3 regions of the Marinobacter sp. EVN1 genome follow, and region 2 is predicted to be linked to each of the others. Evidence: predicted binding sites of a transcription regulator. Region 2 holds the regulator's gene; each other region holds the start of a gene.
What was found. Region 2 encodes sigma-54, which starts transcription at its own class of promoters, with help from an activator protein. Its sites were predicted from a motif close to ANTGGCATNNANNTTGCTNT; they were not measured.
Positions count from the first base shown of each region.

Region 1: the regulator sigma-54 is predicted to act here: its motif matches at 2,726-2,745, upstream of flgB (flagellar basal body rod protein FlgB).
Region 3: the regulator sigma-54 is predicted to act here: its motif matches at 1,995-2,014, upstream of Q674_RS24195 (PEP-CTERM sorting domain-containing protein).

Region 1 covers NZ_AXCB01000012.1:100,780-104,943, reverse strand. The annotation lists gene Q674_RS25565 (flagellar hook protein FlgE) at 1-1,049, opposite strand, end outside; gene Q674_RS25560 (flagellar hook assembly protein FlgD) at 1,078-1,755, opposite strand; gene flgC (flagellar basal body rod protein FlgC) at 1,773-2,222, opposite strand; gene flgB (flagellar basal body rod protein FlgB) at 2,256-2,654, opposite strand; gene Q674_RS25545 (nitroreductase) at 2,871-3,452, opposite strand; gene Q674_RS25540 (adenylate/guanylate cyclase domain-containing protein) at 3,626-4,164, shown strand, end outside.
Region 2 covers NZ_AXCB01000023.1:101,410-105,573, forward strand. The annotation lists gene lptA (lipopolysaccharide transport periplasmic protein LptA) at 1-238, shown strand, start outside; gene lptB (LPS export ABC transporter ATP-binding protein) at 216-941, shown strand; gene Q674_RS32100 (RNA polymerase factor sigma-54) at 1,130-2,659, shown strand; gene hpf (ribosome hibernation promoting factor) at 2,733-3,041, shown strand; gene ptsN (PTS IIA-like nitrogen regulatory protein PtsN) at 3,130-3,600, shown strand; gene rapZ (RNase adapter RapZ) at 3,655-4,164, shown strand, end outside.
Region 3 covers NZ_AXCB01000008.1:39,945-44,108, forward strand. The annotation lists gene rpoD (RNA polymerase sigma factor RpoD) at 1-1,738, shown strand, start outside; tRNA gene Q674_RS24190 (tRNA-Ile) at 1,799-1,875, shown strand; gene Q674_RS24195 (PEP-CTERM sorting domain-containing protein) at 2,086-2,640, shown strand; gene aupA (alkane uptake protein AupA) at 2,939-4,164, shown strand, end outside.

The DNA of each region.
Region 1 (4,164 bases), on a different contig from region 2:
ACATTGGCAACTGTGCGATCCGCCTGCGGCCTGACGGTCCCCAACTCCGTATTAGGCCCAACAGACGTAGAATTATTACTGTATGCATACGTTAGTGTATTGCCGCTATTGTCAACAACCTGCAACTCTCCGTTGTCATCAAGAGAGGCGAATAAGCTCCTGGCGCTGGGGCTAGCGTTAATTGCATTAATCAATCCGTCTACATCGTTAACGCCACCGAGATCCACGAACACCTCTGAACCATCGATCTGCAGTGTGAAATCGAAGTTACCACTTTGAATAAAGGCATCGTCTATCTGACCCAAATTTAACTCTGTAGTAGCAGAGGCACTTAACCCGGTCTCATCATTAATGGCTGCAGCTACATCTTTTGCAGACAGTCCAGAGGGAATATTGATTGTGCGGTCGGCAGAACCATCATTATAGGAGACCGTAAATGTACCCGTAGGGAATGCTGTAACTGGTGGATTATTAGGGTCGAGGTTAAAGCCATTATTGGTGTAGGCTGGACCCGCTATCTCACCCATAACCGACACTTGTCGCTCTAAAACCGACTCTCGTGAATCTAAATTGACATCTGTCTCCAGCAAGGTGGTTCGCTTGGGAGCCAGATTATCAGTTTCAATTTGTAGGTCACCACGGATACCAGACAAGTTGCCATCACCGTCAGCGACGTAGCCCTGAACCCGCATATTCTGGTTATTAACAACATAACCTTCTTTATCAATCCCGAACTGGCCAGCCCGGGAATAGCGGATTTCACCGCCGTTATTCAGAATAAAGAAGCCATCACCACTGATAGCCATATCCAGGCCGTTATCGGTGAAGCTGATATTGCCCTGACCGAATGACTGCTTTACGTCCTGCACCCGCACGCCGTCGCCAATCGGATTGGTACCGGCACTCAGGAAACCACTGGCGTACAAATCACCGAACTGTACCTTGCTGCTTTTGAAGCCGACGGTACTGGCGTTGGCGATGTTGTTACCGGTGACATCCAGATCCACCGAAGCGGCGCGCAGACCACTCAAACCTGTGTTAAATGCCATGACTTATACCTCCTGGTCTGACACCGGATCAGTTGATTTGTTTGACTTCAGACAGCGGAATGGAGCCCATTCCGGCCAGATTCAGAGTAATGGAACCACCCTGCCCCAACGACACACTGTCGACATTGGCGCTCACCATGGTCGCCAACTGCTCCGATCCGGAGGGATAGGAGCCCTGCGCCACAATCGAGTAGGGGCCGGGCGGCAAAGGATTGCCGTTGCCGTCTTGCCCATCCCACTGGAACGAAACCACACCAGCCTGGCTGCTGCCCATATCAATCTGGCGAACTAACTCACCGCTTTGATTCATGACCGACAGTCGCAGCCCACCCGTGGAAGCCGGCACCTGAATGGTGCCAGTTATCTCGCCTTCGCTACCCAGAATGCCCACACTGGAGGGTGCCAGAACGGTTTTGCCTACCATCGCCGAGGCCTGCAAGGCCTGGCTGGACCGGAACTGACCAACCACATCGTCGACACTGCCCGACAGATTCTGCATTTCTTCCAGTGAACTGAACTGGGCCAACTGGGCGATAAAATCGCCGTTGTCCTGCGGCTCCAGTGGGTTCTGATTCTTGAGCTGCGCCAGCATCAGCTCCATAAACGCGTCTTTACCCAGCTCGTTGCCACCAGGGGTCTTGCCCTCCTGGTTCAGTTGGTACTGGCTCAGCACGTCTGAGGCGGCTGCGGAATTCACTGCACTCATGGCTTAATCCTCACTTGTTACTGCTGACCCAGTGTCAGAATTCGCTGCATCATGGATTTGGCGGTGTTCATGACATCCACATTCATCTGAAAACTGCGGGACGACGACATCATGTCCGCCATTTCCTCAACCACGTTCACGTTGGGGTAATAAACGTACCCTTCCTCGTTCGCGGCAGGGTGATTCGGCTCATAGCGCATCTGCAGTTCTGCATCGCTCTCGACAATCCCCTCAACGCGAACACCTGCCCCGGCCCCCTCTTCGGAACCAATACCAAATCCCTGCTGATCAGGGTTCAGCATGGCCTGCTGAATAGCGGCAAACACCGGTTTGCGGGCACGGTACGTTGTATCCGTGCTCGAACTGGCGGTTTCTGCGTTGGCAATGTTAGACGCGGTGGTGTTGAGCCGCAGTGACTGTGCGGTCATGCCGGAACCGGCGATGTCGAAAATGTTACCCAGTGACATGACAATCTCCTTCAATCTCGTACGGACTGCGGCTTATTCGCCCTTCAGCGCCTTGGTCAGGCCGGAAAACCGACTACTCAGGAACTGGAAGCTGGCCTGGTAATCCATGGCGTTGCGCATGAAACGGGTCTGCTCGGCCTGCGCATCCACGGTATTGCCATCAATTGATGGCTGGTGCGGGGTACGGTACAGCAGCTCGCCGTCAGCGCCAGGGCTGGAGGTGTCCATATGGCCACTGTGGGTCGTGGTCATACCAAAGCCCGTCATGGAATCCTGCGCCTTCTGCATCATCGCCTGGAAATCCACGTCGCGGGCTTTGTAGCCCGGGGTGTCGGCATTTGCCAAGTTGTTCGCCAGCACTTCGGCCCGCTTGACCCGCGCCTGCAGCGCGTGCTCATGAATACCAAGCGCTTTGTCGAATGTAATAGCCATTACTGCCTCCAGATCTTTGCACCGACCAGGCTGAACCTGTGAACTTGCCGGTTTTGCGTTCTGAAGTGATTAAAGCAAGCAGAGTGCCAGAATTGAAAAAGCCCGCTGTAATGCGGGCTTCGAAGAGGGCTGTCTAATAAATGAGCGGCAAATTCCGGTTAAACGCAACGAGGGCGGCAACGGGTTTCCCCAGGCGGACTTGCCGCTGATCGAGGCTCAGACTTGCCAGGGGGAAGTGCGCCCTGGCGCGGCCCACCTTGAGACATACTCTTTGGTATCGGGCCGGGGCACCGATGGTTTCTCACTGGCAACGGTACCGGTATAGAGGAAACCGATAATGGACTCGCCCGGCAGCAGCCTAAGACCGTCATGCAGCGACGGATGATAAGCCACAGGCCCGGTTCGCCACATGGCGCCGTAGCCGGCATCATTCAGCGCCAGGGAGATAAAACTCATACCGGCCGCTGCCGACATTACCTGCTCCACCTCCGGCACCTTCGGATGATGACGGGGCGACGCAATACCGACAATAATCATGGGTGCACGAGCCGGAGCATTCCGGGCCTTCTCACGCTCCTTATCAGAAGCGTCCGGCGGGCAGCATTCAGCAAACAGGTCGCCCAGAGCTGCCAGGCCTTCCCCCTCTATCACGAGATAACGCCAGGGCCTCAACAACGCATGATCCGGGGCCCGGGCCGCGCACCGGAAGGCCTGATCAACCACAGACACCGGTGGTGCCGGTGCCTGCAAACGGGGCTCCGAAGCACGATCCAGAATAAAACGGGTTATCGAACTCATACAGTCTCGCTGTTGATTGGTTGCATGATTTTCGGTTGGGCCGGAAGCGGCCCCGATGAATTGTGAGTTCTACGTAATGCTGTTAATCTTTAGTCGTAGTTCAAACCAACAATTATAAAGAATCGGCAGCATACAATGAGCGACATACTTATCGGAAGGATCCGGTTCTGAAAATGATGAGCGCACCCGCTGAATTACGCAGCATAACCGGCAATACCGGCAAGCTGGGGCAAGGCGACATCTACGACCACACGGTGGCGATTCCACCGATGCCCGATTACAACGGTCGGATACTGGCCTACACCGCCACTGCCGCCATTATTGTCACGGGTGTCCTTCAGGATATGTTTCCCCAATTGCTTCTCTGGATGGTGGCTGGCGCTCTGATCTGGCCACATCTCGCGCACGTGCTTACACGGCGAACCTTCCTGCGACGTTCAGCCCGGATTCGGCAAAAAATGCTGTTCCTCGACTGCATAATCGGAGGCAGCTTTATTGGTTTGATCGGATTAATCGCCATTCCGTCGGTATCGGTTGTCCTGATGCTGATGTTCAGCTGTCTGATCGTGGGCGGCGTCAGGCAATGGTTGTTCGGCACAGCGCTCATGTCTGCCGCCATGGCCGCCACAGTGGCGGCAACCGGCACCGCCGCCGATCTGGAAGCCCCCCTGCTCACCAGCATCGTCGCCATTTTGGCCACAGGCACGTACAT
Region 2 (4,164 bases):
CACCTGGTCTGGCGATGAAAACCTGGTTATTTTTGAACGCCAGGCCGTTATTGAACAAGACGGCAACGTATTCCGGGGCGACGTCATCCACTACGACACCGTTCGCCGCGTTGTTACTGCGGAAGGCGGCACGCCATCCGACGGCGGCTCCGGCCGGGTGGAAATGGTGATTCAGCCTCGTAATTCAGCTCAATCCAGTGACGGGAAAGGTTCGGATGGCAGTTCTCAGGGCCAGTAATCTGGCAAAAAGCTACAAGCAGAAAAAAGTGGTGCTGGACGTTTCTCTGGAGATTCGCTCCGGCGAGATTGTCGGCCTGCTCGGCCCCAACGGCGCCGGCAAGACCACCTGCTTCTACATGATCGTGGGCCTGGTGCCTGCGGATCACGGCCGGATCACCATCGACACCCAGGACATCACCCCGCTGCCAATGCATGGGCGCGCCCGCAAGGGCATCGGTTACCTGCCCCAGGAGGCCTCCGTGTTTCGCAAACTGACCGTGCGGGACAACATCATGGCCATCCTCGAAACCCGCAAAGGCATGAGTCGGGCGGAACGGGAGGCCAAGCTGGAAGAGTTGCTGGAAGAGTTTCATATTACTCACATCCGTGACAGCGTGGGTATGGCGCTATCCGGCGGCGAACGCCGCAGGGTTGAAATCGCCCGGGCGCTGGCCATGGAGCCTGCGTTTATCCTGCTGGACGAACCCTTCGCGGGCGTAGACCCTATCTCCGTCAGTGACATCAAGCACATTATCCGGCACCTGCGAGATAAAGGTATTGGCGTGTTGATTACCGACCATAACGTTCGGGAAACCCTCGACATCTGCGAGAATGCCTACATCGTTTCCGGCGGCCACATCATCGCCTCCGGCAATGCCGAAGCCATTCTGGCAAACCAGCAGGTGAAAGAAGTGTATCTGGGTGATGAGTTCCGGCTCTGACCTGATAAAACAGGGTTTATCCGAGGTCTGATTGTTTTGATGATCTGTAGCAAGTAAACTCGGCAAAAAACTTGCTTATACTGTTCACAGACAATGGCAAGTAACCAGCGTACAACATTTTTTTCGGCCTGTGCGCCGGCAAAGCAACAACCGGGATGCCCATGAGTTATGGATCTTGAGCCATGGTTATGAAAGCCTCATTACAGCTTAAGCTGGGCCAGAGTCTGACCATGACGCCCCAGCTGCAGCAGGCCATACGCCTGCTACAGCTTTCTACCCTCGATCTCCAGCAGGAAATCCAGCAGGCGCTGGAGTCCAACCCCATGCTGGAAACCTCAGAGGACGATGAGCACCCTGAAGGCGACGAGCGCGAAGAGCACGAGCACAGTGAAGCTTCCAGCTCTGAGGCCAACCAGGACGACAGCCACCAGGACGCGAGCCCGGACTGGGACGAAACCGAGAACGGCCCTGACTGGTCGTCCGAGAACGATATTCCGGACAACATTCCCGATGATCTGCCAGTGGATACCGCCTGGGACGACATCTACCAGTCTGCCCCGGCTCCGGCCAGCAAAGGCGAAGACGAGCACGAATCGGATTTCGAAACCCGGAACTCGCCTACCGAAACCCTGCAGGATCACCTCGAGTGGCAGTTGAACCTGACGCCTCTGAGCGAGCGGGATCAGGCCATTGCCCACGCGCTGCTGGATGCTGTGGATGAGCGCGGCTACCTGACGTCTGACATTGAGGACATTCACGCAGGCCTGCTGGACGAAACCGAAGAAGACCCGTTGGAACTGGACGAAGTGGAAGCGGTACTCCACCGCCTGCAACACTTCGACCCGCCAGGCGTGTTCGCTCGGGATCTCCAGGAATGCCTGCTGATTCAGCTCAACCAGCTGCCACCGGATACCCCCTGGCTGCGCCAGGCGAGACTGGTGGTTACCCAGTTCCTACACCTGCTTGGCAACCGGGACTACGCGCAGCTGTTACGCCGCAGCCGGCTCAAGGAAGACCAGCTGAAACAGGTACTGGCCCTGATCACCAGCCTGAACCCGCGCCCTGGCGATGTCGTGGACCGGGCCGAACCGGATTACGTTATCCCGGACGTCATCGTACGCAAACACGAAGGCCGATGGCGGGTTGAACTCAACCCGGAAATCGCTCCGCGTATCCGGGTGAATGCCAGCTACGCGTCACTGATCCGCCGGGCTGACAGCAGTGCCGATAACACCTACCTGCGCGACCAGCTGCAAGAAGCGAAATGGTTTATCAAGAGCCTGCAAAGCCGGAATGAAACCCTGCTGAAAGTGGCCACCCGCATCGTTGAACACCAGCAAGGGTTCCTCGATCAGGGCGAAGAAGCCATGAAGCCTCTGATCCTGTCTGACATTGCCCAGGCGGTGGAAATGCACGAGTCCACGATTTCCCGGGTTACCACCCAGAAGTACATGCACACGCCCCGCGGTATTTTCGAGCTGAAGTACTTTTTCTCCAGCCACGTCAGCACCGCCGAGGGCGGCGAATGCTCGTCTACAGCCATCCGGGCGATGATCAAGAAACTGATTGCCGAGGAAACCCCGAAAAAGCCATTGAGCGATAGCAAAATTGCAGCCATGCTAGGGGAACAGGGAATCAACGTGGCGCGGCGTACCGTGGCCAAATACCGGGAGGCCATGCATATTCCTCCCTCGAACGAACGAAAACGCCTGGTTTAAACTTTCGCCGGTGCATGATGCACTGGCACGCAAGCCGGCAAGCACGCCGGCAGTATGACAACAGGAGACGCCTATGCAACTCAACATTTCAGGCCATCACGTAGAACTGACTCCCGCTCTGAAGGATTACGTCAACACCAAGCTCGAGAAGCTGGAGCGTCACTTCGACCACATCAGTAACTGCCAGGTCACCCTGGAGGTCGAGAAGGTGCGCCAGATGGCGGAAGCCACGCTGCACGTGATTGGTGGTGAGATTCACGCAAAGGCAGAAAGTGAGGACATGTACGCCGCAATCGACGCTCTGGTCGACAAGCTGGACCGTCAGATCCTCAAGCACAAGGAAAAGAACGTAGACCGGATGCACGGTAACGGCGGTCGCTGAAGCGCGAACCTTACCGGGTGTTTCATGAAACGAGCTGCGGCGGGGCTAACCGGCCGCAGCCTTTTTTTTACGGACATGCAGTCGATCCATGAGCGAGCCATCCCTGACCATCGACAATATTCTTGCCCCTGAACTGACCCTCTGTAAGGTGCCGGCCTCAAGCAAGAAACGTGTGCTGGAGTTCATCGCTGAACGGATTCACTTTCAGGATGAAATCCTCAGCGACACCCAGATCTTCAACAATCTGGTCTCCCGCGAACGCCTGGGTAGCACCGGTATCGGTGAGGGTATTGCCATCCCCCACTGCCGACTGGAAGGCCTGGACCGCGTCATCGGCGTACTGATGACTCTGGAAGAGCCGGTAGACTTTGATGCTATCGATAACCAGCCGGTAGATCTGGTGTTTGCCCTGATCGTCCCCAAAGAAGCCACCAGTGAACACCTGGAGTTACTGAGCCAACTGGCGGAGCGCTTCAATGACAGCACTTTCTGCGCCCGGCTGCGCCAAAGTGAAGATCCCGCGACCCTTTACCAGCGTATGGCGGAGAGTAATCACTGAGATCAGCCTGATATCTGGACAGGCTGCCAGGCAGATTGAAGGAGAAACAGTCCCATGAAGCTGATTATCGTCAGTGGCCGATCCGGTTCCGGCAAGAGTACGGCCCTGCATGTGCTGGAAGACCTGGGATTCTACTGCATCGACAACCTGCCCATTGGCTTGCTGTTCCCGCTGACCCGAGAGGCGGCCACCCAGGAAGCGCCCGGCCGGCTGAAAAAAATGGCCGTCAGTATTGATGCCCGTAACCTGTCCGCCGAGCTGGCCAATTTTGAAACCATTTACCAGCAACTGAAGCAGACCGGTGTCGAGGTTGAAATCATATTCCTGGATGCCGACGAGCAGTCACTGCTGCAACGCTTTCACGCAACCCGCCGCAAGCATCCGCTGAGCGATGACAAGACGTCTCTGCGGGAGGCAATCACCAACGAAAAGCAATTACTGGAACCCCTGTCAAAGCTGGCCGATCTTTACGTCAACACGACCGGGCTCTCCATGTACGAGCTACGCGACATGATCAAGCAGCGCGTGGCCGGTCGCAAGGATCAGGAACTGGCACTGCTGTTC
Region 3 (4,164 bases), on a different contig from region 2:
TCAGGTTGAAGACATTATCCGGATGATCAACGACATGGGTATCCAGGTGTGCGAAGAGACACCAGACGCGGATACCCTGCTGATGACCGAAGGTGACTCCACTGCCGACGAAGCTGCTGCCGCCGAAGCCGCTGCTGCTCTTGCCGCCGTTGAGACCGACGCTGGCCGCACCACCGATCCGGTGCGCATGTACATGCGCGAGATGGGCACCGTTGAGCTGCTGACCCGCGAAGGCGAAATTGTCATCGCCAAGCGCATCGAGGAAGGCATTCGCGATGTCATGGCCGCTGTAGCACATTTCCCGGGCACCGCCGGCACCGTGATTCAGGCCTACGACCGCATCATCGAGAATGAAGGTCGCATCAGCGACATCGTCACCGGCTTCCTCGACCCGGACGACGCCGAGCCGTTCATGGGTGAAGACACCAGCACCGAAGACACCTCTGCTGATGACAGCGATACCAGCAGCGATGACGACGATGACGACACCTCCAGCGAAGACGACAACGACAACGGGCCAGATCCGGAAGAAACCCGGCTGCGCTTCGAGCTGCTGAAAGAGAAGCTGGACGCTGCCGAGAAGGCCTTGGCCAAACACGGCCGTGGGCACAAGAAAACCCAGGAAGCCCTGAACGAACTGGGCCAGGTTTTCGCCCCGTTCAAGCTGGCCAACAAGGCGTTTGACGAACTGGTGAACGTCGTTCGTTCAACCAACGACCTGGTCCGCGAGAATGAGCGCGCCATCATGCAGATCTGTGTACGCGACTGCAAAATGCCGCGCAAAGACTTCATCAAATGGTTCCCGGGCAACGAAACTGATCTTGAGTGGGCCGGCGAAATTGCCGCCACCAAAAAGCCCTATGCGGCCGCTATCGGTGAGCGTGTAGATGAAATCGTTCGCCTGCAGAAGCGCATCCAGAACGTTCAGACCGAAGTGGATCTGGACGTGGCCGACATCAAGGAAATCAACCGCCGGGTGTCGATCGGCGAGGCGAAAGCCCGCCGCGCCAAAAAGGAAATGGTTGAGGCCAACCTGCGTCTGGTTATTTCCATCGCCAAGAAATACACCAACCGCGGCCTGCAGTTCCTGGATCTGATCCAGGAAGGCAACATTGGCCTGATGAAGGCGGTCGACAAGTTCGAGTACCGTCGTGGCTACAAGTTCTCCACCTACGCTACCTGGTGGATTCGCCAGGCCATCACCCGCTCCATCGCGGATCAGGCCCGCACGATCCGGATTCCGGTGCACATGATCGAGACGATCAACAAGCTCAACCGCATCTCCCGCCAGATGCTGCAGGAGATGGGCCGCGAGCCCACACCCGAGGAGTTGGGCGAGCGCATGGACATGCCGGAAGACAAGATCCGCAAGGTGCTGAAGATCGCCAAAGAGCCGATCTCCATGGAAACACCCATTGGTGACGACGAAGACAGTCATCTGGGCGATTTCATCGAAGATATCCAGGCTCTGTCGCCAGTGGATTCAGCCACGGCTGAAGGCCTGCGCGAAGCCACCCGCTCCGTGCTGGCCGGCCTGACCGCTCGGGAATCCAAAGTACTGCGCATGCGCTTTGGTATCGAGATGAACACCGACCACACTCTGGAAGAAGTCGGCAAGCAGTTCGATGTTACGCGGGAGCGTATCCGTCAGATCGAAGCCAAGGCCCTGCGCAAACTGCGCCACCCTTCCCGCTCCGATCACCTGCGCGGCTTCATTGACGACCAGGGCAACGGTTAATCCCCAAGACAGTAGCGGGCGCTACCCCTCGTGGGTATAATGGCGCCCGTTTTCTTTTCCGGGCCTATAGCTCAGTTGGTTAGAGCAGGGGACTCATAATCCCTTGGTCGCTGGTTCGAGTCCAGCTGGGCCCACCATCTCCCAAACTCCTCCCCCAACCCGCACCCAACTCACTCCTGTCCAACTTATTTACACATACGCCTCCAACCTTCTCTTAAGCACTGCCCAAGCCTCTGTTTTAACGTCAAATAATCCTATTGGCACACACTGTGCTGAAAGTCAGACGTAAGTACAGATCGCGGCTTCGCCGCACTGCGTTCAGGGCTTGCCCTGAGAGAAGGTGAAAAATGAAACAGATTACAAAGCAGATAACACACGTTATTGCGGCTCTGGCATTAACCTGGTCTGCTGGGGCTATGGCCCTGATCCTTGGCCCCGCAGACGCCGACAAAACTGTCGACGTAGGCCCCCCAAATCCAGCGCTTGACGCCGGTGACGTTGCAGCCCTTTTTGGAACGTCCGACCTCACTTTGCTTTACAAGTCCAACTACGAAGGCCCGGAAGAAGGCTCCTACCAATCCTTCTACTCCACCAGTTTCACCGGAGACCCTAACAACGCGGTGATCAGCTGGGATGGCCCGGACTACATTGTGTGCCCTGAGTGTTACCTGGTTGTCAAAGACGGCAACGAGCCACAATACCTGTTCAACATCGGCAGCTGGAATGGCCAGGACGTACTGGATCTTCAGGGCTTTTATCCGAACAGAGGCGCCATTTCTCATGTAGCGATCTTTGGCAAGTCCGTTCCTGTACAGGTTCCTGAGCCAGGAACACTGGGCCTGCTGGGACTTGGCATTCTGGGCATGCTCACAATCAGAAGAAAGTTACAAAAATCCGCCTGAGTGTCGACATTTTTTACATGCCACTAAAGCTCCCCTTGGGGAGCTTTTTTGTGCCCGTTCACAAAACCGCAAACATTAAGTAACAGAAATACACAGAAGCCCACCTTTTAAGCTCATGAGTTTTCGGCCGTTTTAGACAATTCTTGAGGTACGTGGTTCTACCGACACTCTGTCGTGTCAAAAATGCCAACGTCCCGATCAGACAAGCCTCATACACTAAAACCTGAACAAGCGTACCAGTCCTGAAAGGAATCCCTCGGGACTGAGCACAAAAACAATGAGTGAACGGAGTGTATACATGGTTCTTTCCCCCCGATTCTCAGTACGGGCGGTATCCCTTGCCGTTGCAGCAGTTTCCGCCTCCCTGTCCATGCCCACCAGTGCCAGTATGGGCAACCTGGGCACCAGTTATGGTGTAATGCCGGTCGATGTGGCCACCGCCCAGTCCCTTTCGATGTTCAATGAGCAGGTTTCTGCCACCTACTACAATCCGGCAGCGCTGACGAAAGATCCTCGTGGCGAACTTACGGCGGGTATCCTTCATTCCGAACAGGAGCTGCGTTCCGACAATCCCAACGCCAGCGGTGACATTGTCTCGGACTCTCCGAGCCAACACGTTTTGATCGGCATGAAGACCAACCTTGGGTCACTCACCCGGTTCGGGCACCCCATCTATCTCGGGTTTATTGCGGGCGTGGAAAAGTACGGTAAGGAGATGCTGGCTTTCAGCTCTGAAACCAGCGAGAGCGGACAGTTCCTTCAATACGGGAAAGAACCTTTGTTCCTTAACATCGGTGGTGCAACCCCGATCTGGCGCGGTATTTCCGCCGGTGCTTCGGTTCGGGTAACGCTCGAAGCGACCGCTAATCTTGATGCCGTCTCGACGCTGGGCGGCGAAACCAGCCGTGAGCGCCTTGCGGTCAATGCCGAGCCTTCTCTGAAGACCATTCTGGGCACGAACATCGATCTGGGCAGCACATTTTGTCCTGAATCTGACTGTTTCCTGAACGGATGGGAAACGGCGCTGACCTACCGGACGAAGTCCTCGGCCTCAACCACGGTCGACTCCAACATCATCGTGACCCAGACCATCCCGGATCCCGGGCTCAGCCTGGCTGTGACGACCATCGACTCATTCCAGCCTGAAACAATCGCCATCGGTACCCAATACTCGGGTGACGGCTGGCGCATTGGCGGCAGTATCGAACAACAGAACTGGTCGGAACTGGAAGACGAATTCAGCGGCGACTCCATCAAGGATCAGGGTTCCGTGGCCTCCGGAAACCGCATCGGTTTCGACGACATCCTGATTCCTCGCCTCGGCGCCGAATATCAGTTGAACAAGAACTTCGCCCTTCGTGGCGGTGTTGCCTACGAAGAGTCTCCCCTTAAAACCACTCGTAATCCGGAGCTCAACTACCTGGATACCGACAAACTGGTGGTTGGCCTTGGTATCAGTGCCACTTACGACCGCACCCGCCTGCTCGCCTACCCGGTGCGCCTCGACCTGGGCTATCAGTACCA